DNA from 4 places in the Parviterribacter kavangonensis genome. Region 4 is predicted to be linked to each of the others. Evidence: riboswitches for the same ligand, from Rfam matches in the RefSeq annotation. Region 4 holds a riboswitch; each other region holds the start of a gene.

Region 1 (7,230 bases), on a different contig from region 4:
TGCTCGTCGGCGCCGGCGTCGGCATGGTCATGCAGAACCTCGTCCTCGTCGTGCAGAACTCCGTCGCCCAGCGCGACATCGGCGCCGGCAGTGCGCTCATCGCGTTCTTCCGGACGCTCGGCGGCGCCATCGGCGTCAGCGTCCTCGGTGCGCTGCTCGCCCACCATGCGCGTGCGGAGATCGGCGGCTCCGGTCAGGTCCCCGATCTGTCGACGCTTCCCGACGGCACGGTCCACGTGGTGGAGCACGCGTACGGCACCGGCATCGCCGAGATGTTCCTCGCCGCCGCGCCGCTCGGGCTCGTCGCCTTCGCCGCGCTGTGGTTCATGCACGAGAAGCCGCTCGGCCAGAAGAGCGGCATCGAGCTGACCCGCGAGGAGACCGAGCGACGGTTCCACCGCGAGACGACGGAGCACGTCGCCGCATGACCGAGCGACTCGACGAGCTCCACTACCGCCGGCTGCTGGTCGCCATCGACGGTTCGGCCAACGCCGACCTCGCGCTCGCCATGGCCGTCACCGCGGCGCGCCGCGACAACGCGTCGATCGCGCTGGTGTCGGTCGCGCCCGACGTCTCCGACGTCAGCCGCTGGCCCGGCGCCGCGATCGACGTCGTGCGCCTGCAGGCGGACGCCGACGCCGAGGCGGACGCGACGCTGCGGCGCGCGATCGACCGCATTCCGGAGGAGCTGCCGGTCACGACGATCTTCCGCCGCGGCAAGGCCGGGCCGGAGATCGTCGCGCTGGCGAACTGCGGCAAGTACGACGCGGTCATGCTCGGCGCGCGCGGCGTCGGGCGGGTCGGCGCCCTGATCGGCAGCGTGAGCGGCCACGTGCTGCACCACGCCGACGTCGCGGTCTTCGTCGCGCACGCGCCGCGCGACGGCGATGGCGACGCGGACGCCGCCTAGAACCGCGCCTGCTCGGCGACCTCGGCGATCACCTTCGAGAGCTGGCCGCCCTGCCAGGCGATCGGCGACTTGCCCTCCTCCTCGACGACGAGGCGCGCGCCCGGGATGACGCGCGCGTAGTCCTCCCCCACGCTCAGCGGGTGGCCCGGATCGGCCTCGTCGCGGTCGGCGACGACGACCGTGGGCGCTTCGATCTGCTCCAGCGCGTGGAGGTCGTCGAACGGGCGCGACCGGGGCACGACCTGCAGCGCGTCTGCGACCGCCTCGGGATGCTCGTGGCGCTCGAGCCGCTGGCGGACGACGCGCAGGACGGTCTCGCGCCACTCGTCCGGCACGCCGGGTTCGCCGTAGGCCTCGACGAACCCGTCGACGCCGCCGGTGCGCAGCCCCTCGGCCAGCGCGTCCCAGCGCGCGAGGCTGGCCTCGCCGCCGTGATCGACGGGGTCGTACGCGGGCGTGATCACGACGAGGCCGGCCGCACGGTCGGGGTGCTCGATCGCGACGCGCAGCAGCGTGTGCGCGCCCATCGACGCACCGGCCAGCACCGCGCGGTCGATGCCGCGGTCGTCCAGCACGTCGAGCAGATCGGAGGCGAGGTCGGCGTACTCGTAGGCGTCGGACGAGGGCGCCGGCGCGGACTCGCCGTGGCCGCGCGCGTCGTAGGCGATGACGCGGTGACCGCTGCGCTCGAGCGCCTTCGAGCCCATGACCACGTAGCGCCGCGTGGCGGTCAGCCCGTGGAGCAGGACGACCGGGAGGCCGTCGCCGCCCGTGTCCTCAACCGCCAAGTCGTGCATGCCGGCCAACCTAGCCATTGACCCGGCCCACTCCGACGTGGGAGTGTCGATCCATGGCCGCCATGCCGCCAGCGGACGTCGTCCGCCTGCTCTTCGAGGCCCGCGCCGCCGGCGATGACCGGCAGCTCGTCGCGCTCATGGCACCGGGGGTCACCGCCCTGCCGCCCGGGAGCGGGAACGTCATCAAGGGCGTCGAGGGCGTGCGCGCGTTCCTGCGCGCCGAGTCGCGTCCGGGATCGCGGCGCACCGAGGTCCAGGCGCACCGGATCGTCGCCGACGGCAACGACGTGCTGGTCCACGGGCGCATCCGGATCTTCGACGACAACTCGCTGTCGGACTCGCCCGCGTCGTGGCGCTTCACGGTCGTCGACGGGCTCATCGAGCGGATCGTGCCGTTGACCGCGCACGCGGACACCGGGCGCGGCCTGGCCGTCGCCTGACGTACCGCGCGGCCTTCCTACCATCCGTCTCATGACGGTCATCGACGTCACCGACGCCACGTTCCGTGCGGAGGTCCTGGACCGCTCGAAGGAGCTCCCCGTCGTCGTGGACTTCTGGGCCGAGTGGTGCGGCCCGTGCCGGCAGCTGGGGCCGCTGATCGAACGTGCCGCGACCGCCCGCGAGGGCAAGGTCGTGCTCGCCAAGCTCGACACCGACGCGAACCAGCGGACGGCGGCGGAGTTCCGGATCCAGGGGATCCCCGCCGTCAAGGCGTTCCGGGACGGCGAGGTCGTCGACGAGTTCGTCGGCGCGCTGCCGCCGCAGGCCGTCGAGCGGTTCTTCGACGGGCTCGTGCCTTCGGAGGCGGAGCTGCTGGCCGCGGCGGGCGACGAGGCGTCGCTGCGCCGGGCGCTCGAGCTGGAGCCCACCCGTGCCGACGCGGCGGTCCCGCTCGCACGCATCCTGCTCGGGCGCGGCGAGCGCGAGGAGGCGCTGCGGGTCGTCGCGAACCTGCCGGGCGACTTCCAGGCGCAGGGCATCGCCGCGCGCATCCGCCTCGAGGACCGCGGCGAACCGGACCTGAAGGATGCGTGGGCGGCGCTCGACGCCGGCGAGCACGAGCGCGCGATCGACCTGCTGATCGGGGCGCTGCCGTCGACCGACGGCGCGAAGGACGACATCCGCCAGGCGGTCGTGGCCGTGCTCGACGAGCTCGGGGTCGAGCACCCGCTCGCCCGCGACGCGCGCCGCCGGCTCGCCGCCGCTCTGTACTAGGCGCCGGTTCGTGTGAGGGCGTGCTCGCGCAGCAGGTCGGCGCTGCGCTCGGGCCGCTCGATCCAGAACATGTGACCGACGCCGTCGAGCACCTCGAGGCGGGCGTTCGGGATCCGCGAAGCGATGAGGTGCGCGTTGGCGACCGGGAGCATCTGGTCCTCGGTGCCGTGGACCACGAGCGTGGGCGCCCTGATCTCCTCGAGCCGCGCGAGCACGTCGTGGCCGCCGATCGCCTGCATCTGGGCGAAGATCACGGGCAGCGGAACCGGGAGGTCCATCGCGCGCTGCCGGAACGCCGAGAACTGGTCCTCGTCCCCGGCGAACGCCGCCGAGACGTTGACCTCCCAGCCGGCGCGCAGCGCCTTCTCGCGATCGCCGCCCGACCAGCCGGCCTGCAGCTTCTCGAGCACCGCGGGCCCGGTGAGCGCGCTGCCCTCGCCGCCGCTGTAGGTGCAGCCGAGCGCCAGCGTGCGGACCCGGCCGAGATGGCGCAGCGCGAGGTGCTGGGCGACCATCCCGCCCATCGAGATGCCCAGCACATGCACGCTCTCGAGGGCGAGCTCCCCGATGAGACCGGCGGCGTCGTCGGCCAGGTCGGCGATCGAGTAGCCCGCGTCCGCGCGGCCGCTGCGCCCGACGCCGCGGTGGTCGTAGGCGATGACGCGGAAGTCGCTTGCGAGGAGGTCCAGGAACGGGTCGCCCCACGACAGGTGCGTGCCGCTCATCCCCATGATCAGCAGCAGGGGCTCGCCCTCGCCGCGCTCGACCCAGTGCAGGTCGTGGCCGTTGACGTTCGCGGTCGGCATCCGCAGGACGTTAGACGCCGACGGGCAGGCGCAGCTGCGGCGACGCCCCGTTCTCCTCCACGGGCTCGTCGGCCGCCGGGCGGTCCTCGAACGCGGCGAGCCGGACGCCGAGCAGCCGCACGGGTCGCGCGGGCGCGTACGCGCGGAAGAGATCGAGCACGACGGGGATGACGACCTCGGGGTCGTTCGTGCGGTCCTCGATCGTGCGCGCGCGTGTCACCGTGGTCCAGTCGTCGAGGCGGACCTTGATCGCGATGTTCCGGCCGGCGACCTCCTTCCTGCGCAGGCCGGCGCAGAGCTCCTCGGCGAGCCGGCGCAGCGTCGCCTCGAGCTCGCCGTGGTCGGCGACGTCCTCGGGGAACGTCGTCTCGTTCGACCGCGACTTCGCGGCGCCGACCGCCTGCACGGGCGAGTCGTCGTGGAACCACGCGCGGCTCGACAGGTAGCGGCCCATCCGCTGCCCGAAGCGGGCGACGAGCGGATCCTCCCCCGCGCGCTGCAGGTCGCCGATCGTGTGGAACCCGGCCTCGGCGAGGCGCTCCGCGGTCTTCGGGCCGACGCCCTGCAGGATCCGCGTCGAGGCGCCGGCGAAGCGCTCGCACGCCTGCTCGCGCGAGAGGGCGGCGAACGCGCGCGGCTTGAACGTCGAGCTGACGGTCTTCGCGACGAGCCGCGACGGCCCGACGCCGACCGACATCGTCATGCCGGTCGTCTCGTGGAGGTCGGCGACGAGCTCGCGCAGCACGCGCATCGGCTTCTCGAACCCGGTGACGTCGAGGTAGGCCTCGTCGATGCCGACCTGCTGGATGCGGTCGACGCGCGAGCGGACGAGGTCCCAGACCTCCTTGCTCTTGGCGCGGTACGCCGTGAAGTCCGGCGGCAGGAACACCGCCTGCGGGCACAGCGAGCGCGCCCGGGCGGCGGGCATGGCCGAGTCGATCCCGAACTTCCGCGCCTCGTAGGACGCGGTCGTCACGACCGACCGCGGGCCGGTGCCCGCGACGACGAGCGGCTTGCCCGCGAGCTCCGGCCGCCGCAGCAGCTCGACCGACGCGTAGAAGGCGTCGATGTCGCAGTGGGCGACGACGCGGCGCTCGGCGGACACGGCCCGAACAGTAGTTCGGGCCGAGGACGGCTAGTGGCTGACCCAGACGGTCCCGGTCGAGCCGAACCCGAGGCGGTTCTTGGTCGCCTGGGTGAGGTCGAACTCGCGCGCGCCGACGTACGGGCCGCGGTCGATCACGCGGGCCTGGACGGTGCGCGAGCCCTTGCGCAGCACGAGCTTCGTGCCGCACGGGAGGTTCTTGTGCGCGACGCCGATCGTGCCGGAGCTGAGCGTGCCGCCGCAGGCGAGCTTGTTGCCGTAGAGGCCCGGGCCGTACCAGGACGCGAGCGCGGGACGGAAGACGCTCAGGCGACCGATGCGGCGCTTGGCCGGCTGCGTGCGGGCGTCGCCGCCGAAGCGGACGCGGACGGGCGCGGTCGACGCGGTGCGGAACGCACGGCGCAGCACGAACCGGCCCGAGCGCGACGTTCGCGCACGGTCGATGGTGACCCAGCGTCGATGACCACGGCGCTGCAGCGTCACGATGCGGCCGGCGGCGCCGGGGCGCAGGACGCCGGCGACGACGGCGCTGCGGCCGGTGCGGACGTTCAGGCGATGACGGGTGATCTGGAAGGTGCTGTTCGCGCGCGGTGCGGCGGCGGCAGCAGCGGTCGGCGCCGTCTGCGCGGGCGCGGGCTCCTGGCCGGCGGCGGCGGTGGCGCCAAGGGCGATGAACGTTCCAAGCGTGCCGGCGCCCAGGGCGGCGCGGGCGCGCGTCAGTTGCGGCCTCACGGTCGTGCGTACCTCCTGCGTCGCACCTCCGGACGGGCGGGTGCGACACGTCTGTCTTTGGCTGCCTACGAGGTGAGCTGTCGGGCTCGCGACCGTCTTGAGCGGCCGCTACGCCGGGAGCACCCGGCGATTCGCCCCGGCCGTCGCGCTCTCTTCGAACACGCCGGCAGTGGGTCCCCCGCCCGGCACGATCAGGTCGTGCCGGTTCGGCTTCGTTACGAACTTACGTTCGGACTGTACGTCGGTCCATTGAACTGCATGTGCGGTACGTCACACACCGTGCGCCGCAGTTGCGGCAAGGAGCTGCCCGACGAGCGCGCCATACGTCGCCTGGGACAGGCGTGGCGGGCCGCTCGCGATGACGTCGAACGTCCCGTCGATCAGCTCGAGGATGGCGCGCGCGACGTCGTTCCCATCCAACCGTTCGCACGCGAGCGCCGCGAGCGACAGCGGCTCGGTCGGGTCGCCGCCGCGGAACGCCATGTGGCACGCGGTGCAGAGGTAGCTCGCGGTCCGCTCCCACCCGAGGTCGCGGCCGCCGAGCTTCGCGATGCCCGGAGCAGGCCCGAGGTCCGGCGCCGGCTCGCCCTCGAGGATGAGCTCGAGCGTCCCGCCGGCGATGCCGGCGAGCGCGTCGCCCTCGAGGCCGAGCGCGGTCGCACAGCGCAGGAACGCGTAGCCGGCGAAGAGCGCGCTGCCGTACGGCGCGTCGCTCGCGTAGACGATGCGGCCGGGCGGGACCGTCGCGTACAGCTGCAGCAGGTCGCCCGCCTGCCACCACGAGGTGTCGAAGAGGACGTTGTCGAGCTCGGCCGCCGGCGGCCCGATCCAGCCGATGTCGCTGATGCCGGCGTGGGCGAGGATGAACCGCGCCCCCGGGTACGTGCGGGCCAGCTCGATGATCGTCTCCCCCAGCCGCGGGATGCCGCGGCCGGCGTGGAAGAGCACGGTCGCGCGGGCCTCGTGCGCCAGCTTCACGACCTCTTCGACGATGGGGTGCGGCAGGCCGAAGTGGTCCGAGCGCGGGTGGAGCTTGAAGCCCTCCGCGCCGTTCTCCAGGCAGCGCCGCGCCTCGTCGACGGCGCCGGGGAGGTTCGGGTTCACGCGCCCGAGCGCGCGCAGCCTGCCGTCCGACTCGGCGACCGCCTTGAAGACGATGTCGTTCGCCTCGCCGTAGCCGTCGGGCTCGTGCAGCGGGAACACGAGCGCCCCGTGATGGCCGCCGCGGTCGAGGCTCGCGAGGATGTCCGGCGGGTCGGCCTCGAGCCCGTCCGGGTCGTTGTGGCCGATGTGCGTGTGAGCGTCCCACCACTGCACGCCGGACGGCAGCGCCGCGAGTGCGCGGTCGTAGAACGGGCGGACCGTCTCGTCCCAGGGTGCAGTCGGCGCGGGCACCCGCGGGACCGTAGCGGCCCGCCGCCTACCCCCTTCGTTCGGAAGGGCGCCGGGGAGTTCTCCGGCGGCGAGACCGTCAGGAAGTCCCGTGGACGCTGATTGACGTGGCTAGCCCTGCGGAGAAGCGCCCGGTGAGTGACCTCGCCGAGCGCTCGGGAGTGCGAGCACCCCGATTTAGAGAGCCGCACGAGGAGGTCTCTTCGGCACGGGTGATCTTGCGTTTCCCGCTCCCGCGCGCCGTGCTAATCCACCGAGATCACCGTCGACTGG
Region 2 (7,230 bases), on a different contig from region 4:
ACCGCGTCCATCGGCCGCTTCGCGTCGACGAACACGAGCCCGTGCCCGGGGTCGATGACGCCCCAGCCGAACGCTCCGTCGAGGTAGCGCGCGAACGCGATCGAGTTGGCGGTGGCGTCGCCGCCCGTCCCGTCGATCCGCTTGACCGTTCCGAGCCGCCGCAACTGCTTCTCGACGCTCGCCGACACGATCTTCTCGTCGCCGAGCACGTAGATCTTCGGCTGCTGGTGGCGGCCGAGCGCCTGGCGCGTCGCGGGCGGGAGGCTGTCGCGCTCGGTGAAGAGGACCGGGTCGCCGGACTTCGCCGCGTAGCCCGCGGCGGGCACCGCGAGGTCGGGCCGGTCGGTACCGGTGACGACGACCGCGTCGCTCGTGCGCCCGCGCGCGGCCGAGAGGAATGCGTCGATCGCCGCCGCCTGCGCGATCCCGTTGCCGCCCTTCACGTCGCTGGACTTCAGGCCCTCCGGCTGCGCGACGTCGCCGATGCGGACGACCTGCGCGCCGCCCGCCGCGCGCGAGCCCGTCGGCGCGAGCGCGTCCAGAGCATCCTTCGTGGCGGCCGGGAGGTCGGTGCCGTCGGTGAGCAGCACCGGCGCGCCGATCGGCTGCGCCATCAGCGCCGCGGCCGCCACGCCGCCCTGCCAGTTGTCCCCGTCGACCAGGACGACCGCCTGCGGGCGGGTCTTCGACTCGGTGCCGGGGTACACGGCGCGCGCGACGGCGGCGGCCGTCGCGACCGGGTCCGCCGAGCCGACCCGCGTCGTGTTCTTCGTGGCGAACGCCGGGAAGCCGAGGTCCTGCGCGGCCTCCTTCTCCTCGCCCTTGACGCTCGCCTTCGGCGTGATCGGGTTGGCGTCGCCCGCGTCGTCGTCCTTCTTGCCGCAGCCGGCGAGGAGCGCGACGAGGGCGAGCAGGAGCAGTGGCCGGCGCACGCGGGACAACGTACTCGGCAGGCTTCCCACCCATCGTCGCTTCCGAACCGCCCCCGATCGAGATGCCGAGAGCCGTCGCGGCGCAGACGCGCGGTGGCGCGGTCCCGGCGCCCACCCTCTTCTACGACGCCCGCGAGGGCGACCGCGCGACGGCGGTCGAGGCGCTCACCGCCCGCGTCGCCGGCGACCGCATCGCGCTGCGCCCGCGCGTCGACCCCCTTCCCGACGTCGTCTACCGCCGCGTCGTCCGAGGCACCGACGGGCGGACGTGGACGCAGTTCTGGCTCCTCTACGCGGACAACCCGCAGGACCGCGGGATCCTGCGGACCGGGCGGCACGAGGGCGACTGGGAGCTCGTGCAGGTGGGCACCGGCCGCGGGCCCGCCGTGGCGACGTTCTCGCAGCACAAGTGGGCCGAGGCGTGCCCGTGGCGGGGCCGGATCTACGTGGCGAACGGCTCCCACGCCTCGTATCCGACCCCGGGCGAGCACGGCCGCCCGTGGCCAGATCCCGACGACGAGGCGCGCGGAGATGGACGCGTGGTCATGCCGTTGGTGCGCCAACTCGGGCCGTGGGTGCGCTGGCCGGGCAGATGGGGACGCGCCAAGGCGCGCTGGTGGAACCCGGCGGAAGCGTCGAGCCCGCGCGGCCCCGCCTTCCAGGACCGCGATCCCCCGACGGCATGGGCGGATCCGGCCGGGTTCCACGCGTCCGCACGCGCGTGCGGCAGCGGCGCGCCGCCTCTTCCCCTCGGCCTGCGGATGGGCGCCGCAACGCTGCTCGCGGCGCTTCTGGCGGCCGTCGCGCTCAAGGTGCACAGGCGCAAACCGATGTAACGGAGGACAACCGCGGCGCATGTTCTCGTGCAGATCGGGTACGGTGCCGCACCGATGCCGAATCCCTGGCAACAGGCCAGGGAGCGGGGGACCCACGTTGTTTGGGGCGAGTCGCGTCCAGAGTGACGCGAGGCGCAGGCTTTCTCAGCGCCAGCCCGTCAGCTAACCCCGCAGGCCGACGAGAGAGGTGTTGGTTTTGCGGGGTTCCCGCGTTGCTGCGTCCATCGTGAGCTGTGCCGTGCTGCTGGGGCTTGCCCCCGCCGCAGCGTCGGCTGCCAGCACCGGTGGCGCGACGTACAAGGATCCGGTCAAGGCGCAGCGCGCCACGTGGAACGGCGCGAAGGCGATCATCGGCAAGGACGGCCTCGCGGTCGCTCCCGCCGGCGCGCCGGCCGAGGTGCGCGAGGCGATCGCGTCGGCGAACCGCCTCATCGGCAAGCCCTACAAGTACGGTGGCGGCCACGCCAAGGTCGAGGACTTCGGCTACGACTGCTCCGGCACGGTCTCCTACGCGCTCATCGGCGCCGAGCTGCTGAAGTCGCCGCTCGACTCCGGCTCGTTCATGCGCTGGGGAGAGGCCGGCCCGGGCGAGTGGATCACCATCTACACGAACCCCGGTCACGCGTTCGTCGTCATCGCCGGGCTGCGGCTCGACACGAGCGCCGCGGGCGACCCGCGCGGCGGCAAGGGCCCCCGCTGGCGCCCGACGCTGCGCTCGACGCGCGGCTTCCGCGCGCGCCACCCCGAAGGCTTCTAGACCACCCGCAGGAACCCGCCGGAAGCCAGCGCCCGCGCGCTGGTACGGTGCCCGCATGCCCGGGATGAGCGGACGGTTCTCCACCATCGTCAAGGCGAAGGTCTCCAAGCTCCTCGATCGCGCCGAGGACCCGCAGGAGACCCTCGACTACTCGTACGAGAAGCAGCTCGAGCTGCTGCAGAACGTCAAGAAGGGCATCGCCGACGTGGTGACGTCCAAGAAGCGCCTGCAGATGCAGAGCGGCAAGCTCGAGCAGCAGGTCGTCAAGCTCGACACCCAGGCGCGCCAGGCGCTCGCCGCCGGGAACGAGGAGCTCGCGCGCGCGGCGCTCGAGCGCAAGCAGCTCGCGCAGACCGAGCTGCAGTCGCTCGACCAGCAGGTCGGCGAGCTCGAGGACCAGCAGCAACGGCTCGTCGAGAACGAGGCGAAGCTGCGCGCGAAGATCGAGGCCTTCCGCACCAAGAAGGAGGTCATCAAGGCGCAGTACTCCGCCGCCGAGGCCCAGGTGCAGATCTCCGAGGCCGCGACCGGCGTGGGCGAGCAGATGGCCGACGTGGGCCTCGCGATGCAGCGCGCGATGGACAAGACCGAGCAGATGCGCGCCCGCGCGTCGGCGGTCGAGGAGCTGGAGGCGGCCGGGACGTTCGAGGACCTCACCGCGCTCGGCTCGGGCGAGGACGACATCGACAAGCAGCTGCGCGAGCTCACGAGCGCCAGCGCGGTCGACGACGAGCTGTCGAAGATGCGCGCGGAGCTCGGCTCGGGCGAGAGCCCCAAGCCGGCCGGCGAGCTCGGCCAGGGGGGCAACCAGTGATCGTCCGCATTGCGACCGAGGACCAGTTCGAGCTGTCGGACGACGCGCTCGAGGAGATCAACGACCTCGACAACCGCGTCGTCGAGGCGGTCGAGGCGGGCGACGAGGCCCGGTACCGCGAGCTGTTCGATCAGCTGCTCGAGCTCGTCCGCTCGCGCGGCACGAAGCTCGCCGACGACGACCTCCGCGAGTCCGACGTCATCCTGCCGCCGCAGGACACCGACCTCGAAGAGGCCAAGCGGGACTTCAGCGGCGACGGCGTGATCCCGGACTCACTGCTGCCGGGCAGCGCGTAGCCACCGCGTCTCCCACTCGCTGACCTCGTACGCCCGGCCGGGCACGTTGCCGACCGCGAGCACGGTCGTGCCCGGCTCGAGCGCGTGCGCCACGCGCTGCGACGGGGGCGTCACGAGGACGAGCGCGCCCTGCGGCGCGTCGAACGTCTCGCCGTCGACCGTGAACCGCGCGGCCCCGCGCACGACGACGTAGAGCTCCTCGAACTCGTCCTCGTCGTGCGGCTCGACGACCAGGTCGCCGGCCGCGTCGGCGACGTACGCGTTCGTGCCGAACGAGCGCACGCCGAGGTGGTCCCGCACGGGGTGCCACCACAGCTGCCCGTCGACGACGCGGTGGCGTTCGATCTCGTCGATCCGCGCGACGCGATGGCTCATCGCAGCTGCGCGGCGCGGATGCGCAGGAGGTCGAGCAGCTTGGCGCTCGGCGTGAACGGGTCCGCGATGCCGCGGCCCGTGCGCAGCTCGAGCGCGGCGACGGGCGCGCCCTCGACCTCGGCGACGAGCGCGTCGCCGGCGAACGGACGCGCGCTGTCGAGGGCGGCGAGGTCGGCCAGCCGGCCACGGTCCTCGGGGCCTGCGGGCCGGATCGTCATGGCGTTCCACTGCGAGGGGGTGAGCACGATGGCCTCCGATCGATTCGTAACTACCTACATGGTATGACCGGTTACGTAACCAGTCAAGCGCTTTTGGTAGTGTGGTTCGTGATGGCTTGCCATCAGAGAACGTTGGAGGACGGTGGAACGTGAGCAGCCAGGCGGCGCCCGGACGGCTCGAGGTGGTCCGCGAGTTCGTCAACTCGGTGGACTTGGAGAAGCCGGAGGGCGATGAGCTGGGGACGCCGGAGGCGCTCGCCGCGTGGGCCGCGGAGAAGGGCCTCGGAGGCGCGGACGCCGCGGAGCTTCGCGTCACCGCGGCGGAGCTGAAGCGGGCGGTCGCGCTGCGCGAGGCGCTGCGCGAGCTGCTGCTCGGCCACCACGGCGGCGACTACGCGGTCGATCCCGAGGCGGCGCGCGTCGTCGACGCGACGGCGCGGCGGGCGGCGCTGGCGGTGCGCTTCGACGCGCACGGCGTCGCGGCCCTCGCGCCCGCGGCGGCCGGCGTCGACGCCGTGCTCGGCGAGCTGCTCGCGATCGTCGCCGCGGCGCAGGCCGACGGGACGTGGGACCGGCTGAAGGCGTGCCCGTGGGAGACGTGCAAGTGGGCGTTCTACGACCACTCCAAGAACCGCTCGGGCGTGTGGTGCAACATGGCCGTCTGCGGCAACCGCGCGAAGGCGCGCGCGCACCGCGAGCGCCAGCGTGCCGCCAGGAAGCGCTCGAGCGCCCGGCGCTAGCCGAGCTGCTCGCGCGCCCAGCGCCAGGCGGCGTCCTTGCTCGCGAACGCGCCGGTCGCGTGCCAGTGCCACGTCCGCGCCGCGGCGAGGACGAGCGACTCGCCCGGCTCGTGGCGCGCCGCCCACGCGAGGCCCTCGGCGAGCGCCTCGCGCACGAGCGGGGCGGGCACGGGGCCGATGAGCTGCCGCACCGACGGGCCGGTCAGGGTGATCGCGTGCTCGCGGGCCTGCGCGAGATCGAGCACGAACCAGTGCCAGGACTCGAGCCGCGGGTCGGTCTCGGCGACCTGCTCGCTCGCCCCGCTGTTGAGGTTGATCTCCCAGCGCTGCTCACGCTCCGGCGCCGCCACCTGCGCCCGCGTGTAGACGACGAGCTCGAGCTTGCGCGCCGGGCACGGGAGGCTGCGATGCGAGCAGCGGTCGATGACGATCGACCGCCGCTCGTCGTCGAGGTGGTCGTCGACGACCACGAGGACGTCGACGTCGCTCGCGCCATCCACGTAGGCGTCGAACGCGACGCTGCCGATGACCGCGGCGCTGACCAGCCGGTCGCCGAGCACCCCACGCAGCCGGGGAACCAGCTCCTCGAGGTAGGCCCGGACGTCCTCCGGCATGTCTCTAGAGGGGCACGCCCCAGAGGGGGAACCAGCGCTCGAGCTCCGGCTCCATGGGCAGCTCGCCGCCGAGCATCGCCTTGAGCTGCAGCTCGCGCTCGGTGTTGCGCTGCTGCGTCCCCGGCGCGGGGACGAACGGGTACCACGACCCGCGCTTGACGTTGTAGATGAAGTACACCGGCCGGTCCTGCTCGCGGAACGAGAAGACGCACGCGAGCACGCGGTCGCCGTAGCCGCTCGTGTCGAGCCCGTCCTTGACCGCGTTGACGCCGACCACGAGGTCCTCGACGTCGGGATCGCTCAGCACGACCCAGCGGTAGCCGTACGAGTCCTCGCTCGTCTGCACGGTCGTCCCGGTCTCGTCGCCCGTCGCGCGCAGGATCTCCTCGGTCTCGCTCACGATCCGGTTGAAGTCGCTCGTCGGGTCGGACTGGAAGACGATCCCGGCCTTGCCCGCGGTCGTGATCCCGTGCTCGGTCTCGAGCGTCACGTACGCGGTGGTCAGCGCGAAGAGCCGGTCCTTCTTGGCCGGCTGCGCGACGCGCGAGCGGCCGAGGAAGGCGTCGAGGAAGCCCATCGCCTACGCCGCGCCCTGGAGCTGCTGCTCGAGGCGGGCGAGCGCCGCGATCCGCTTCTCCATCGGCGGGTGGGTCGAGAACAGCGCGAACACCGACTGCTTCGTCGGCGGCGAGATGTAGAACGCGGCCAGCTCGGAGTGCGCGCGCAGGTCCTGCTGCGGGATGCGGTCCATCGTGCCGTTGATCTTCATGAGCGCCGAGGCGAGCGCGCTCGGCCGGCGGGTGATCTCCGCGGCGCCGCGGTCGGCCGCGTACTCGCGGTAGCGCGACAGCGCCTGCATCAGGAAGAACGAGACGACGTAGACGGCCAGCGCGACCGCGATGAGCGCGAAGAAGCTCGGGTTGTCGTCGTCGTCGCCCCCGCCGAAGAAGAACCCGAACTGCAGGATCATCGACGCGATCGAGGCGAAGAAGGCGACGATCGTCATGATCACGACGTCGCGGTGGCGGATATGCGCGAGCTCGTGCGCGAGCACGCCCTCCAGCTCGGCGGGGGAGAGCAGCTCCATGATCCCCGTCGTCACGCAGACGGTGGAGTGCTTCTGCGAGCGGCCCATCGCGAAGGCGTTCGGCATCGACGTGCGCGCGACTGCGATCCGCGGCTTGGGTAGGTCGGACTGGACGCACAGCCGCTCGACCATCGCGTGCAGCTCCGGCGCCTCGGCGGGCGAGACCTCGTGCGCGCCCATGGCGGCCAGGCCCAGCTTCTCCGCCGCGAAGAGCTGGAAGAGGAACAGGCCGCCTGCGACGACGGCGATCGTGACGCCGGACGCGCCGGCGGCGAACAGGGCGCCGACGAGCACGACGTAGACGGCGCCGAGGAGGAAGATGGTGAGGACCATCCGGGTCTGGAGGCCCGGATCGGCCTTGAGCCGAGCGGTGCGGGGAGTCGCCATTGCCCGTTCCAGTGTAGGGATCGGGTGCAACCCGATTTGCAGGACAAAGGCACCGGGCCTCGTACCATCGCGCGCCGTCGATGCGCCTCCGCGTCCTCGTCGCCTGCGTCCTGCTTCCGCTCGTCCTGTGGATGGGACTGCCCCTGGTCGGACACGGCCAGCAGCTGCAGGAGC
Region 3 (7,230 bases), on a different contig from region 4:
CGCCGACCGGACGCTCGCCGAGATCTGCGACGCGCGCTTCGACGGCCGCTACCCGCACGGCAGCCGCCACCGGGCCGAGGCGCAGCGGCGCCTGGAGACGGAGCTGCGGCTGATCGCCCACCTCGGCCTCTCCGGGTTCTTCAACCTCCATCACGAGCTGCTCGAGCTCGCGCGGGAGGTTGCCTGCGAGGTCCGGGGGCCGAGCGCGGCGCGCCAGGTGCTCCCGCCCGGCCGCGGCCGCGGGTCCAGCGTCTCGTCGATCGTCTGCTACCTCACCGGCCTCTCGCACGTCGATCCGGTGAAGAACGACCTGCTGCTCGGCCGCTTCCTCAACGAGGAGATCGTGTCGCTGCCGGACATCGACCTCGACTTCCCGCGCGACGTGCGCGAGGTGCTGCTGCCGCGCGTGCACGACCGCTACGGCCGCGACCGCGCGGCGCTCGTCGCCGCCTTCCCGACGTACAAGGCGCGCGGCGCGATCCGGGAGATCGGCAAGGCGCTCGGCCTGCCGCCCGGCGAGATCGAGCGGGTCGCGCGCGGCTCGGAGGCGTGGGCGAACGACGTGGAGAAGGACATCGAGGTCGCGCTCGGCGAGGGGCGCGGCGAGGGACGGTGGGGGTGGCTCGCGCGCCTGGCCGAGGAGGCGCACGGTCTGCCGCGCCACCTCTCGCAGCACTCCGGCGGGATGATCGTCGCGACCCGCCCGCTCGTCGACTGCTGCCCCGTCGTGCCGGCCTCGATGACCGGGCGGCAGATGGTCCACTGGGACAAGGACTCGTGCTCGGACGCGGGGTTCCTGAAGATCGACTTCCTCGGGTTGGGGATGCTCTCGGCGGTCGAGCGCTGCGTCGACCTCATCGCGAAGCGCACCGGCGAGATCATCGATCTGTCGCAGATCCCGTACGACGACGCCGGGACGTTCGCGTCGATCCAGGAGGCCGACACCACCGGCGTCTTCCAGATCGAGAGCCGTGCGCAGATGGCCTCGCTGCGCCGGACGCGGCCGGAGACGCTCGAGGAGATCACGATCCAGGTCGCGATCGTCCGGCCCGGCCCGATCCAGGGCGGCGCGGTCAACCCGTACATCGAGCGCCGCCAGCGGCTGCGCGAGGACCCGTCGTTCGAGGTGCCCTACGAGCACCCGTCGCTCGAGCCCGTGCTGAAGGAGACGCTCGGCGCGATCATCTTCCAGGACCAGGTCATCGAGGTCGCGATGGCGTTCGCCGGGTTCTCGCCCGGCGAGGCCGAGGGGCTGCGCCGGGCGATGAGCCGCAAGCGGTCCGAGGCGGCGATCATGGCCCACCACGACGCCTTCGTCGCGGGCGCGCAGGCGCGGCACGACGACGTGACGCCCGAGCTGGCCGAGCGCGTCTGGAGCATGGTCGTCGGCTTCTCCGGCTTCGGCTTCCCCAAGGCGCACGGCGCCGCGTTCGGGTTGCTCGCCTACCAGTCGGCCTGGCTGCGGGTCCACCATCCGCTCGAGTTCCTCTGCGCCCTGCTGGATGAGCAGCCGATGGGCTTCTACCCCTCCGACGCGCTCATCCACGAGGCGCAGCGGCGTGGGATCGAGGTCCGGCCGCCCGACATCGCGTGCAGCGCGGTCGGCTGCACGATCGAGGAGGAGAGCGTCCGCGTCGGCCTCGCCTACGTCCTCGGGGTGCGGGCGGACGAGGTCGCGGAGCTCGTCAGGGCGCGCGAGGAGGGCGGGCCGTTCCGGTCGCTGGAGGACCTGGCGTCGCGCGCGGGCGCGGGGCGGTCGGCGCTGGACACGCTCGCGTGGTCGGGGGCGTGCGACGGGCTGGCGGGGGACCGGCGGACGGCGCTGTGGCGGCTCGGGATCGCCGCGCCCGGCCGCAAGCTCGAGCGGGACGGGTCGGCGGTGCAGCTGTCGCTCGGGCTCGACCTCCCGGCGCCGCCGAAGCTCAAGCGGCTCGGGGCGTGGGACGAGATGATCGCCGACTACGCGACGACCGGGATCAGCGTCGACGTCCATCCCGTCGGCCTCATGCGCGAGGCGCTGTCCGGCCGCGGCGCGGTGTCGAGCCGCGACCTCGAGTCCCTGCCGCACCGCAAGCAGGTGCGGATCGGCGGGCTCGTCGTCGCGCGCCAGCGGCCGGGGACCGCGAAGGGCGTCGCGTTCATCCTCCTCGAGGACGAGCTCGGCACGGTGAACCTCGTCGTGCCGCCGAACGTCTACGAGCGCGACCGCCTCGCCGTCCGGTCCGAGCCGCTCGTGATGGCCGTGGGCCGCGTCGAGAAGTTCGCCTCGGCGGGCGGCGCGATCAACGTCGTCGTCGACCGCCTCACCGCGCTCGAGGCGCCGGACCGGATCGCCGCCGAGGTCACGGAGCTCGCGATCGTCGGCGGCGAGCGCGAGGAGGAGCTGCCGAAGGTCGCCGCCGCAGGGGGCGGAGGGGACTTCCGCGCCGTCGCCCCGCCGGTCTTGTCGTTCACCCAGGGGAGGAAGCGATGATCCGGCCGACCCGCGCGACTTGCGTCGGCCCGACTGGGTAAGTTCCCGCTCCGATGGCCACCGCGATCTTCGTCCTTGCCTTCGTTCTGCTCGGTCTTGCCGTGGTGCTCGCCGCCATGCGCGCCGGGCGCGGCCGCACGTCCTCGAGCGAGCCCGGCCGCGGCAGCCGCCGAGCCGTGTACGTCCTCACGGGCCTGTCGGTGCTGCTCTTCGCCGTCGCGATCCCGCTTGCCGTCGGCATCGACGGCGCGGACCAGGCGGAGGCCGGCCCGGTGAAGCTCAACGCCGGCCAGGAGGCGGGGCGCAAGCTCTTCTCGCAGTCCTGCCAGCAGTGCCACACGCTCAAGGCAGCGCACGCGACGGGCCGGGTCGGGCCGAACCTCGACGCGCTCCGCCCGCCGAAGGCGCTGATCCTCGACGCCATCAAGAACGGCCGCGCGCAGGGTCGCGGCCAGATGCCCGCGCTGCTCTTCACGGGCAACGACGCGGAGAAGGTCGCCGACTTCGTGGCGGCCACCGCGGGCCGCGGCTAGACGTCCCGAACACCCGGGCGCGGTGACGAAACCGCGCAACATGCGGGGTTGCAGGACTTCATAACTCCGGTGCGTTTGCAGGAACTTCGGCCCCTGCTACGATCCCGCCGCGTCAGACCGCTGAGTCCATCCGGGGCGTTCGTGAGGATGCGGACGTACCGACTGGAGCGGGGGACCCAACTGTTGGGGCGAATCGTCTTGCCTTCCGGGCAAGGAGTAGCGCTGCTCTTCCGGCGCGAGCCCGTCAGCTAACCCCGTAAGCACGAGGAACGAGGAAGACGACACCGGCATGAGCGAGACCACGGACCGCCCCTGGTGGGAGGACGTGCAGCACCTTCGCCCGCAGGAGAGCGGGACAGTCGCCGACGGCGCCAAGCAGCACGCGCCGACCGGCCGCTTCCGCCGTGCCACGGCGCCGCTCGCGGAGGCTCGCGAGATGATGGAGACGCGCGAGCTGGTGGCCGAGACGGGCCGCCGCCCGAAGGTGGACTTCGACTTCGACGCCGGGCTCGCCTCGCTGCTCGACCCTCCGGCGAAGACGGAGGAGCCGGGCCGCTTCGAGTGGATCGATCTCGGCGCGGACCATGCGCCGGCGACGGAGTCGTGGCTCAATCTCGATGAGGAGACGTCGCAGGCCAAGCCGCTCGACGACCAGCGCGCCTGGCTGACCGACGACGACCGCGCCAGCGGGTGGGACCTCGACGACTGGACGGTGTCCGAGCCGCCCCCGCCCGGCACGCGCAAGACGATCGAGATCCGCGGCCAGGCCGACGGCCTCGCGGGCGTCCCCGCGGTCCCCGCCGCCCGCGCCAGCGGCGTGCCCGCCGGCGCCGGCCGCCGGCGTCCCTCGCGCTCGCCCGCCGACCGGCTCGCCGGCCGCCCGGACCGGATCGCGCTCTACGCGTTCCTGCTCGGCTTGCTGCTCATCGCCATCGCCGCGATCGGCACGCCGAAGGCCAACGCCGCGACGATCGACACGGCCGCGGCCGCCCAGCAGGCGCCCGCGCTCGTCGTCACCGTCGACGCCGCGCAGCACTAGCCCGCTCGCGGCGAGGCGCCGCCGCCCACTACTCTCTCGCGCCATGCCGAGCGCCGCCCACGTGCTCTCGCTCGTCCACGAGCGCGACATCCGCTTCGTCCGCCTGTGGTTCACGGACATCCTCGGCCAGCTCAAGTCGTTCAGCGTCGGCCGCGACCAGATCGAGCGCGCGATGCGCGACGGCGTCCCGTTCGACGGCTCCTCCATCACCGGCTTCAACCCGGTCGAGGAGTCGGACATGATCGCGATGCCCGACCCCGAGACGTTCGCGATCCTCCCGTGGCGTCCCGAGGAGCAGGGCGTCGCGCGCGTGTTCTGCGACGTCCTCACGCCGGAGGGCACGCCGTACGAGGGCGACCCGCGTCACGTGCTCAGGCGCGCGCTCGAGCGGATGCACGCGCTCGGCTTCGACGGGTTCAACGTCGGCGTCGAGCCGGAGTACTTCCTCTTCCGCGACCGCCAGACCGCGGAGCCCCTCGACGAGGGCGGCTACTTCGACCTCACGACGCTCGACGCCGGCACCGACGTCCGGCGCGAGACGGTCCTCGCGCTCGAGCAGCTCGGCATCCACGTCGGCAGCTCCCACCACGAGGGCGGCCCGAGCCAGCACGAGATCGCGCTGTCGTCCGAGGGCGCGCTGCAGATGGCCGACAACGTCATGACGGCCCGCATCACCGTCAAGGAGTACGCGATCGCCGAGGGCTGGCACGCGACGTTCATGCCCAAGCCGCTCGAGGGCGAGAACGGCAGCGGCATGCATACGCACCTCAGCCTCACGAAGGACGGCAAGGACGCGTTCGTCGCGGAGGACGACCCCTACGGCCTCTCCGCCGTCGGCCGCGGCTTCATCGCCGGACAGCTGCGCCACGCGCGCGAGCTCAGCGCCGTCTTCGCGCAGTGGGTCAACTCGTACAAGCGGCTCGTGCCCGGGTTCGAGGCGCCGGTCTACGTCGCGTGGAGCCGCCGCAACCGCTCCGCGCTCGTCCGCGTCCCGCCGCGCGCCGCCCACATGGAGCTGCGCTGCCCCGACCCGGCGTGCAACCCGTACCTGACGTTCGCGGCGCTGCTGCAGGCCGGCCTCGAGGGGATCGAGAAGGGCTACGAGCTGCCCGAGCCGATGGAGAAGAACCTCTACCACCTCGCCCCGGACGACCGGCGCCGGGTCGGCATCGAGCAGCTGCCCGAGACGCTCGGCGAGGCGATCGAGGTCGCGGCGGAGTCCGAGCTCGTGCTCCGCACGCTCGGCGAGCACATGTTCAACCGCTTCATCGAGCTCAAGCGGCAGGAGTGGGAGGACTACCGGGTGCAGGTCACCCCGTGGGAGCTTCGGCGCTACCTGCCGGTGCTCTGACCTCGCCGCCGTCCTCGCGCGCCAGCCGCGACGGCCACCAGATCCGCGGCCCGAGGTCGAAGACCAGCGCCGGCACGAGGATCGACCGCACGATGAACGTGTCGAGCAGCACGCCGAACGCGATCACGAACCCGATCTCGGTCAGGAAGGTGAGCGGCAAGACCGCGAGCACCGCGAACGTGCCCGCCAGCACGATGCCCGCCGACGTGATGACGCCGCCGGTGACGGCGAGGCCGCGCAGCATGCCGTTGCGCGTGCCGTGGCGCAGCGTCTCCTCGCGCACGCGCGCCATCAGGAAGATGTTGTAGTCGACCCCCAGCGCCACGAGGAAGATGAAGGCGAAGAGCGGCAGCGACGGGTCGCTCCCGGGGAAGCCGAAGATCACGTCGAACACGATCGCGCCGACGCCGAGCGCCGCGAGGAACGAGAGGACGACGGTGATGACGAGCAGCACCGGCGCGACGACGGCCCGCAGCAGCACGACGAGGATGAGCAGGACGATCGCGAGCGTGATCGGCGGGATGAGCCGCGTGTCGTCCGCCGCCGCCTGACGAAGGTCGTACTCGACCGCGGTCGGCCCGCCGACGAGCGCGCCCGGCGCCGCCGCGCGCACCGCCCGGCGGAGCTTCGGCATCACGTCGAAGGCCTCGGTCGAGTACGGGTCCATCCGCAGGAACGCCGCCAGCTGCACCCCCTCGGGCCCGGACGCGACCGGCCGTTCCGGCACCGCGCTGACGCCGTCGACGCCCTGCGCCGCCGTGACGACGGCGCCGATCCGGTCCCTCTCGTCCGGGGGCACGACGATGTCCGTGGGCGACGCCTGGCCGGCGGGGAACGCCTCCGCGATCAGGTCCTGGCCCTCGATCGACTCGACGCTGTCGCGGAACGAGTTCGACTGGGTCAGGCCGGTCGAGAAGTTGAGCAGCCCGAGCGCAAGGATGACCAGCAGCAGCACGCCGGCGCCGCCGATCAGCCGCGGTCGCGCGGCGACCCGCTCGCCGATCCGCCGCCAGAAGCCGTGCGTCTCGTCGACGGTCCGCTCGCGCGCGTGCATCCGGTGCTCGAAGCGCCCGATGAACGATCGCGCGGGCTTCGGCTGCTCGCCCGGCGCGTAGGGGATGAAGGGCCAGAACGGGCGCCGCCCGACGATCGTCAGCAGCGCGGGCAGGAACGTCAGCATCGTGAGCAGCGCGACGGCGATCCCCATCGCGCCCGTCGGGCCGAGGCCCGCCGTCCCGTTCACCTTCGCCAGCATGAGCGCGAGCAGCGCGACCATCACGGTCAGGCCGGAGGCGAGGATCGCCGGCCCGGCGCGGTGAAGGGCCAGCGCCATCGCCTCGTGCTTGTCCTCGTGGCGGTGCAGCTCCTCCCGGTAGCGCGCGACGAGCAGCAGCGCGTAGTCGGTGCCGGCCCCGATGACGAGGATCGAGAGGATCGACGACGACTGCCCGTTGACCGTCACGCCCGCCTCGGTCAGCGCGTAGCCGAACCCGCGGGCGGCGATCTCGGAGAAGATCACCGCGAGGATCGCGAAGAACCAGAAGACCGGACTGCGGTAGATGATGATCAGCAGCACGATCACCAGCAGCAGCGCCGCCATGATGAGCGTGCCGTTGATGTTCTCGAAGACCTTGATCGCGTCAGCCGAGATGCCGGCCGGGCCGGTGACGCGGACGGCGAGACCCTCGGGCTGACCCTCGCCGACGATCTCGCGGTACTTGTCGACGGGATCGAGGATCTCGTCGCTGTCGCCGCTGCCCGTCGACTTGATGACGTTGCCGATCAGGGCGGTCGAGCCGTCCTTGGACACCTGGAAGGGCACGCTTCCGCCCGG
Region 4 (7,230 bases):
GCAGCTCGGCGGCCGCGGTCGCCGGGTCGATGCGGCGCGCGGCGACCTCGTCGATGAGCTGGCCGAAGCGCTCGTCGTCGTCGAGCGCCTCCTCCATCCGGCGGCGCAGCCGGCCGGTGCAGATGGCGAGGATCTCGTGGCGCAGGTTGCGGCGGCGGCGCTCCTGCAGCGTGCCCTCGGACTCGAGGTGCGCGCGGTGCTCGGCGATCGTCTCGACGAGCTGCTCGATCCCCACGCCGCGGGTCGCCTCGGTCTTGATGATCGGCACGCGCCAGCCGCGCTGCGGAGCCAGCGACAGCACGCCGCGGATCTCTCGGACCATCGTGTCGGTCAGCGGGTGGTCGGCCTTGTTGACGACGATGATGTCCGGGATCTCCATCACGCCGGCCTTCAGCGCCTGCACCGAGTCGCCGGAGCCGGGGATGAGCACGAGCACCACGGTGTCGGCGTGGTCGATGATGTCGACCTCCGCCTGCCCCACGCCGACCGTCTCGAGGATCACGTCGTCCTTGCCCGACGCGTCCATCAGCAGCGCCGCCTGCAGCGTCGCCTCGGCGAGCCCGCCCAGCGCCCCGCGGTTCGCCATCGAGCGGATGAAGACGCCGGGGTCGAGGAAGTGCTCGGTCAGCCGGATGCGGTCGCCGAGCAGCGCGCCGTGGGTGAACGGCGACGACGGATCGATCGACACGACGCCGACGGTGCGGTCCGCCGCGCGCTTGGCCTTCGTCAGCGCGGCGATGAGCGTCGACTTGCCGGCGCCCGGCGGCCCCGTGAGCCCGAGCAGGTCGGCCTTCCCCGTGTGGGGATAGACCTCCTTGACGATCTCCCAGCCCTCGGGCTCGTCGTCCTCCACGAGCGAGATCGCACGCGCCAATGCGCGCTTGTCCCCTCGGAGCAGGCGCTCCGCGATGGTCCCCTGAGGCGGCATGAGCGGAGGATCCTAGGATCTTCGCCGACACCGTGGTCGAGCCAGCCGTCCAGATCCCGATCGTCACGAGCCCGCCGAAGTGGGAGGTCCGCGGGGACCCGCCCCCGCTGCACGGCGGCCCGCTGACGTTCCTGCGCTTCGCGCGGCGCAACAAGATGCTCACGCCGGGCTACGCGTACCTGCTCGTACGGCTCGCCTGGCTGAAGCTGCGCTGGCGCGGCCGGCTGAAGGTCGACGGCATCGCGTTCGTCTGCCCCGGCGTGAAGTTCGAGATCGGCAAGAACGCCATGGTGCACCTCGGTCGCTGGTCGTGGCTCGGGAACGGCACGAAGGTCCGCGCGCACGAGGGCGAGGTCCGCATCGGCGCGAAGTCCGTGCTCGGCCAGGAGTGCACGATCTCCTCGTTCCAGCACGTCTCGATCGGCCGCGAGTGCATCGTCGCCGACCGCGTGATGCTCATCGACTTCGACCACGGCGTCGTCGAGGTCGAGCGCCCCATCCGCTTCCAGGGCATCTACAAGCGCGACGTCAAGGTCGGGAACAACGTCTGGATGGGCTACGGCGCTTGCGTGCTGCGCGGCTGCAAGGTCGGCGACAACAGCATCCTCGGCACCTACACCGTCGTCACGAAGGACATCCCGCCGAACTCCGTCGCCGTCGGCGTCCCCGCGAAGGTCGTCCGCAAGCGCGACCGTCCCCGCCGGATGAAGTGGGCGTAGACCAGCGCATCGAGGCGGCGATCGCCGCGCTGCTCGAGCTGCGCGACGCCGGCAAGACGATCTGCCCATCCGAGGCGGCGCGCGCGCTCGCCCCGCAGGACTGGCGCCCGCTCATGCAGCCCGTGCGCGAGACGGCGTTCGCGATGGCCGACGAGGGACGCCTCGAGGTCACCCAGCGCGGCGAGGTCGTCGACCCGCGCACCGCGCGCGGCCCGATCCGCCTGCGCCTGCCGCAGCGCCCGTAGACGCAAGTTCCCACCGCGCGGTGCGTCTCAGACGACGTGCACACGCTTCGGAGCCTCGTCCTCGCCTGCGCGCTCGCCGCGGGCGCCTCCGCCGCCGTCGCCGGGTCCGCGGCGGCGCAGAACCCGGTCATCGGCGTCGACATGAGCTGCTACGCCCCGGCCGGCAACCCCGAGCCGGGGTCGGCCGAGTGGATGCAGCGCGACCTCGAGAACCAGCGCTGCGCGTCGCTGCGCCCGCGCGACCAGCTCGCCAGCCCGGCGTTCGGGTTCGGCAACCAGACGCAGGGCGCGGAGCTCTACGCCGAGCAGACCGCGGACGAGCTGAGCGATCCGACCGACCCGCACGGCGGCGTCACGACGCGCGTCCCCGGCGCCAAGTCCGCCGATCCGTTCCGCACGGTGCGCCGCTGGGAGACCGCCGGCTACGGCCGCGTCAGCTCCGTGGAGCTCAAGGCGCTCAACGGCTCGACGCTGTCGGGCCACGTGTGGGCGCCGCCGGCCAGCGTCAAGCGCCCGAAGGCCGGCTACCCCGGCGTCGTCATCACCGACGGCTCGGTGCAGGGCTACGAGGAGCTCTACTACTGGGCCGCGCAGGACCTCGCGTCGGCCGGCTACCTGGTGCTCACCTACGACGTCCAGGGCCAGGGCGACTCGTCGCTGTTCGGCGACGACTGCCCCGGCGAGTGCTCGGGCGTCCCGTACCAGCAGGACTACAACTTCTTCCAGGGCGCCGAGGACTCGCTGAGCTTCTTCGTCTCCGGCAAGAACCCGTGGTCGGATGCGCTCGACCGCGACCGCGTGGCCATGCCGGCCACTCGCTCGGCGCGTCCGCCGTCAGCGTCGTCGGCCAGTGCGACGACCGCGTCAAGACGATCGTCGCCTGGGACGGGCTGCGCGCCATCGAGAGCTGCGACGGCGTGACGATCCCCGAGGAGCACCGGACGAGCAAGCTCATCAACGTCCCGGCGCTCGGACTCACGAACGACTACCTGTTCAACACGCAGCCGATGCCCGAGGCGCCGGACCCCGACGAGAAGGCGGCCGGCTACCAGCAGATCCGCGACGCGGGCCTCGACGCGCAGCTCGTCACGCTGCGCAACGCGACGCACCTCGCGTACACGTACATCCCGCTCGTCTTCCAGTCCAACCAGCTCGGCGAGCGGATGGCCTCGTACTTCACGAAGGCGTGGCTCGACTGGAAGCTGCGCGGCGACGAGAGCGGCTTCGAGCGGCTCGTCGCCGCGTCGTTCGACGACAGCGTCGACAAGACGTCGATCGGGGCCGGCACCTACGACCCGGCGAAGGCGAACCCGGCCGACCCGTACGCGGGGAACGTGCCCTACCTGATCAAGGGCATCCCGATCCGGGACGCGGTGTCGTTCTACTACCGGTCGGCGTTCTCGCTGCGCGACCCCCGCGCCGCCGGCGCGCCGTGGGTGTGTCCCGACATGCGCGCCGGCTGCCCGGCGAGGCCTGCGGCGGTGACGCCGAAGAAGCGCTCCGCCGCTACGAAGAAGCGCACACGGGCCAAGCGCTGCGCCCCTGCGTCTCGAGCAGCTGCGCGGCGAGGCGGTCCTGCTCGGCCTCGGGCGCAGCGGCGGGATCGCCGGTGCCGCCGAGCGACTGCCAGGTCGAACGGCTGAACTGGTACTTGCCGCGGTACTGACCGTCCGGCGAGATCGCGGTCGGGTCGCCGCCCGACTCGCATTGGGCGATGCGCGCGAGCAGGTCGCTCGGCGCGCTGCTGCTCGTCGCCTTCGCGGCCGACAGGCCGAGCGCGGCGAGCGTCTGCGGCCCCACGATGCCGTCGACCGTCAGGCCGTTGCGGCGCTGGAAGCGCTTGATCGCACGACGGGTCTGCGGGCCGGCGATGCCGTCGGCCGGGATGCCGAGCGCCTGCTGGACCTGCGCCGTCGTGCTGGTCCCGGACGAGCTCTCGCCCGTCGACTGGGCGAACGCCCCGCCGGCGCCGATCGCCAGCATCGCCGTCGCGGTCACGATGGCGCGCCGCCCGCCGCGGCCGGCGCGCTCGCGGCGGCGGCGCCGGGCACGGCGCTCGACCGCCGCGCGCAGCGAGCGGCGCACGTGGGTCTCGTCGGCGAGGTCGCGCGGCGCCGATATGGCGTGCAGAGGCTCCTCGTTGATGGGCACGTCGAACTGCTCCTTCATGTCGTCGCGGCGCCTACGAGGTGAGCTGACGGGCTCGCGCTGGACGTGCGCTACGCCAAGAGCACTTGGCGATTCGCCCCGTGAGCGTGCGCCGGTACGGCGCGCTCGCTCGGTTGGGTCCCCCGCTTCCGGGCATGCGACAGCCCGGAACTCGGCGTTGTTCGAGCGGCGGAGTGTAGAGGACTCGCTCGGCGGAACGCCGGTGCGCCTGCACGTGGGGTACGCGAAGCCCTAACACAACCTTTGCCTTCCGTTTGGGTTCGGCTAAGGGACGGCGACGAAAGTTCCGAGGCACGATGAGCCCGAACCCCCTCCCTGACCCCTCTGCCGACGGCCTCCAGGCGTTCCTCGAGGCGATCGGGAAGGTGCCGCTGCTGAACGCCGCTCAGGAGATCGAGCTGGCGAAGCGGATCGAGCGTGGCGACCTCGCCGCCAAGCAGCACATGATCGAGGCGAACCTGCGCCTCGTGGTGCACGTCGCCAAGCGGTACCGCCGCGAGCGGGAAGGCGAGGGCGCCCTGTCGTTCCTGGACCTGATCCAGGAGGGAACGCTGGGGCTCGTCCGCGCCGTGGAGAAGTTCGACTGGCGCAAGGGCTTCAAGTTCTCGACCTACGCGACGTGGTGGATCCGGCAGTCGATCGCCCGCGCGATCGCCGACAAGGGCCGGACCGTCCGCCTCCCGGTCCACGTCGTCGACCAGGTCAACAAGATCATGCGCGCCGAGCGCGACCTCGGCCTGCGCCTCGGCCGCGACGCGACCACCGAGGAGATCGCGGAGCTGCTCGACTTCGACACGGAGATGGTCGAGGATCTGCGCCGCGCGTCGCGCACGCCGGTGTCGCTCAACGCGCCGGTCGGCGGCGAGGAGGACACGGAGCTCGGCCACCTGCTGGCCGACGCCGACGCCGTCCGGCCGGAGGTCGTCGCCGAGGACACGCTGCGCGAGGACGCCGTCCGCGAGGCGCTCGACCAGCTCTCGGTGATCGAGCAGCGCGTGCTCACCCTCCGGTACGGCCTCTTCGGCGAGCAGGCGCACACCCTGCCGGCGATCGGCAAGCAGCTCGGCATCACCGCCAACCGCGCACGGCTCCTGGAGAACGCCGCGCTCGAGCGCCTCCAGCGCCTGCCCGAGGGCCGGGCGCTGCGCGAGGCCGCGTAGCTAGCGCAGGGCGGCGGCCATCGCCACGAGCGGGCCGCCGTCCGGCGTGACCATCGTCAGCTCGCGCTCGACCACCTCGATGATCACGCGCCGGGCGTCCCGCACGGCGGCGGCCAGCGCTGCCGGGTCGGTCGACGGCCACGGGAGCACCTGGAGGTCGGGCGCGTACGCCCGCAGCTGCTCGAGCTGGTAGTTGCCGAACGAGTCGCCGATGAAGAGCGTCCGGCCGCGCAGGACCGGCGCGCCCGGCGCGCGCTTGACGACCCGGGCAGGCGTGGTGTCGTCCTCCGGCGCGCCGCGAAGGATCGTCAGGTCGCCCTGGTAGCGCTCATCGGGCGCGGCCACGAGCTCATTCGGCCGGACCCGCACCCGCGAGCTCAAGCGGCCGAGGAGCGGCTCGAGTGCGTACGACGCACCGACGGTGTTCCAGTGCGCGTCCTTGCGCTTGTACAGCGGCTCGGGTGTCGCCCGACGCGCCGCCGCGATCGTCGTGCGCAGCGGCAGCAGCGTCGGGTTGTCGGCCTGCTCGAGCAGCGCCCACAGCTCGCGCCGGTTGCGGGTCGCGCAGCCGATGAGGTCCGACGGACCCTCGACCAGCTCGGCGTAGGCGGTCGTCTTGTCCGGCGGGACCATCAGCACCACGTCCTTGCCGAGTGCGGCGATCGTGGCGGTGACCGACTGGAGGTTCGCGGCGACCTGGCTCCAGGGCAGCTGCGGCGAGCACGCGCGCTGGAGGTCGGCCGTCAGGAACAGCCACCCGTCGGGGCCCTCGAGGACGGGACCGGCACCCGCACCGGGCGCGCCGGCCTGTTGCTCGTCCTGGCGCGTGTCCTTCGGACGCGCGCCCTCGCCGGCCGCCTCCCTCGCCTCTTGCGGCAGCGCGGCGGTGCCCGAGCCCTCGCCGGCCAGCAGGTCCTGCCGCCACGTCGGCGACGTGCCGAGCACCTCGCGCGACGTCCAGCTGTGCGCGCGGACCGCCTGCTCGCGCAGCGGCATCCGGTCGACGAAGAAGCGCGTCGTCTGGTCGAAGACGTCCCAGCCCGCGCTCAGCTCCGGCCGAGGGGCCATCGGGCGGTTCTCGAACGGGCGCGCCGTCACGCCGGCCACGCGCAGGCCGATCGGCAGCGTGAAGAAGACGAGCGCGGCGACGGCGATGAAGCGGCGGACGGTCAAGGTCTCAGAACTGGAAGTAGAGGAAGGGGCTGAACGAGCCGGCGGCCACGGTGATCGCCGCCCAGGGCAGCAGCGCGAGGACGGCGACGCGGGCGACGAGCGCGCGTCCGGTCCACGGGCCCTGCAGCAGCCGGCCGCCGACGAACGTGCGCGGGAGCAGGACGCTCGCCGCGCCGACGCCGAGCGCGAGCACGGTCTCGGTGTTGAGCGCGTCGCGCACCGCCGGGTCGAGGCCACCGCCGGCCGGGACGACCATCGCCTTCCACACGTCGGCCGCCTGCCCGAGCGAGCCGGCGCGGAACAGCGCCCAGCCGAACATCACGAGCACGAACGTCACGGCGCGGCGGAGGACGACCTGCCGGTCGTCGGCCCACGTGCGGATGCCGGTGAGCCGCTCGCCCACGAGCAGCAGCCCGTGGTAGACGCCCCACAGCACGAACGTCCAGCTCGCGCCGTGCCACGCGCCGGTGAGGAGGAAGACGCCCATCAGGTTGCGGACCGTCTCGCTCTGCGTCCCGCGCGAGCCGCCGAGCGGGATGTAGACGTAGTCGCGGAACCAGCGCGAGAGCGTCATGTGCCAGCGCCGCCAGAAGTCGGTGAGCGACAGCGACGAGTAGGGCCGGTTGAAGTTCTCCGGGAAGCGGAACCCGAAGAAGCGAGCCATGCCGATCGCCATGTCGCTGTAGCCCGAGAAGTCGAAGTAGATCTGCACCGTGTAGGCGAACACGCCGAGCCAGGCGGTCGCGCTCGACATGTCGCCGCCGCTGACCGCGAACGCGCTGTCGGCGACCGCGCCGGCCGGGTCGGCGATGAGCACCTTCTTCGCGAGGCCGTGC

Evidence for each region. A riboswitch is a leader RNA that binds a small molecule or an ion and turns the genes downstream of it on or off. The one in region 4 is predicted to bind cyclic di-AMP.
Region 1: another riboswitch for cyclic di-AMP. It lies ahead of AC1UE4_RS04625 (septal ring lytic transglycosylase RlpA family protein); the one in region 4 lies ahead of AC1UE4_RS18795 (transglycosylase family protein).
Region 2: another riboswitch for cyclic di-AMP. It lies ahead of AC1UE4_RS10850 (DEAD/DEAH box helicase family protein); the one in region 4 lies ahead of AC1UE4_RS18795 (transglycosylase family protein).
Region 3: another riboswitch for cyclic di-AMP. It lies ahead of AC1UE4_RS01115 (hypothetical protein); the one in region 4 lies ahead of AC1UE4_RS18795 (transglycosylase family protein).

What each region holds. Positions count from the first base shown of each region.
Region 1 is NZ_JBXPJA010000001.1:913,369-920,598, reverse strand. It holds gene AC1UE4_RS04660 (MDR family MFS transporter) at 1-428, shown strand, start outside; gene AC1UE4_RS04655 (universal stress protein) at 425-910, shown strand; gene AC1UE4_RS04650 (alpha/beta fold hydrolase) at 907-1,707, opposite strand; gene AC1UE4_RS04645 (nuclear transport factor 2 family protein) at 1,770-2,147, shown strand; gene AC1UE4_RS04640 (thioredoxin family protein) at 2,179-2,922, shown strand; gene AC1UE4_RS04635 (alpha/beta fold hydrolase) at 2,919-3,728, opposite strand; gene dinB (DNA polymerase IV) at 3,739-4,833, opposite strand; gene AC1UE4_RS04625 (septal ring lytic transglycosylase RlpA family protein) at 4,864-5,565, opposite strand; cyclic di-AMP (ydaO/yuaA leader) riboswitch at 5,612-5,787, opposite strand; gene AC1UE4_RS04620 (amidohydrolase family protein) at 5,836-6,960, opposite strand.
Region 2 is NZ_JBXPJA010000001.1:2,107,636-2,114,865, reverse strand. It holds gene AC1UE4_RS10860 (cell wall-binding repeat-containing protein) at 1-932, opposite strand, end outside; gene AC1UE4_RS10855 (hypothetical protein) at 995-1,768, shown strand; cyclic di-AMP (ydaO/yuaA leader) riboswitch at 1,814-1,960, shown strand; gene AC1UE4_RS10850 (DEAD/DEAH box helicase family protein) at 1,995-2,525, shown strand; gene AC1UE4_RS10845 (PspA/IM30 family protein) at 2,581-3,339, shown strand; gene pspAA (PspA-associated protein PspAA) at 3,336-3,635, shown strand; gene AC1UE4_RS10835 (AraC family ligand binding domain-containing protein) at 3,612-4,010, opposite strand; gene AC1UE4_RS10830 (GNAT family N-acetyltransferase) at 4,007-4,255, opposite strand; gene AC1UE4_RS10825 (CGNR zinc finger domain-containing protein) at 4,378-4,968, shown strand; gene AC1UE4_RS10820 (aminoglycoside adenylyltransferase domain-containing protein) at 4,965-5,582, opposite strand; gene pspAB (PspA-associated protein PspAB) at 5,587-6,159, opposite strand; gene htpX (zinc metalloprotease HtpX) at 6,163-7,056, opposite strand; gene AC1UE4_RS10805 (murein hydrolase activator EnvC family protein) at 7,137-7,230, shown strand, end outside.
Region 3 is NZ_JBXPJA010000001.1:232,611-239,840, forward strand. It holds gene AC1UE4_RS01105 (DNA polymerase III subunit alpha) at 1-2,473, shown strand, start outside; gene AC1UE4_RS01110 (c-type cytochrome) at 2,527-3,006, shown strand; cyclic di-AMP (ydaO/yuaA leader) riboswitch at 3,145-3,285, shown strand; gene AC1UE4_RS01115 (hypothetical protein) at 3,296-4,045, shown strand; gene AC1UE4_RS01120 (glutamine synthetase family protein) at 4,089-5,396, shown strand; gene AC1UE4_RS01125 (MMPL family transporter) at 5,356-7,230, opposite strand, start outside.
Region 4 is NZ_JBXPJA010000002.1:615,485-622,714, reverse strand. It holds gene meaB (methylmalonyl Co-A mutase-associated GTPase MeaB) at 1-928, opposite strand, end outside; gene AC1UE4_RS18810 (acyltransferase) at 961-1,647, shown strand; gene AC1UE4_RS18805 (DUF3253 domain-containing protein) at 1,638-1,892, shown strand; gene AC1UE4_RS18800 (alpha/beta hydrolase family protein) at 1,929-2,813, shown strand; gene AC1UE4_RS18795 (transglycosylase family protein) at 3,399-4,061, opposite strand; cyclic di-AMP (ydaO/yuaA leader) riboswitch at 4,057-4,228, opposite strand; gene AC1UE4_RS18790 (sigma-70 family RNA polymerase sigma factor) at 4,358-5,221, shown strand; gene AC1UE4_RS18785 (alginate O-acetyltransferase AlgX-related protein) at 5,222-6,394, opposite strand; gene AC1UE4_RS18780 (MBOAT family O-acyltransferase) at 6,399-7,230, opposite strand, start outside.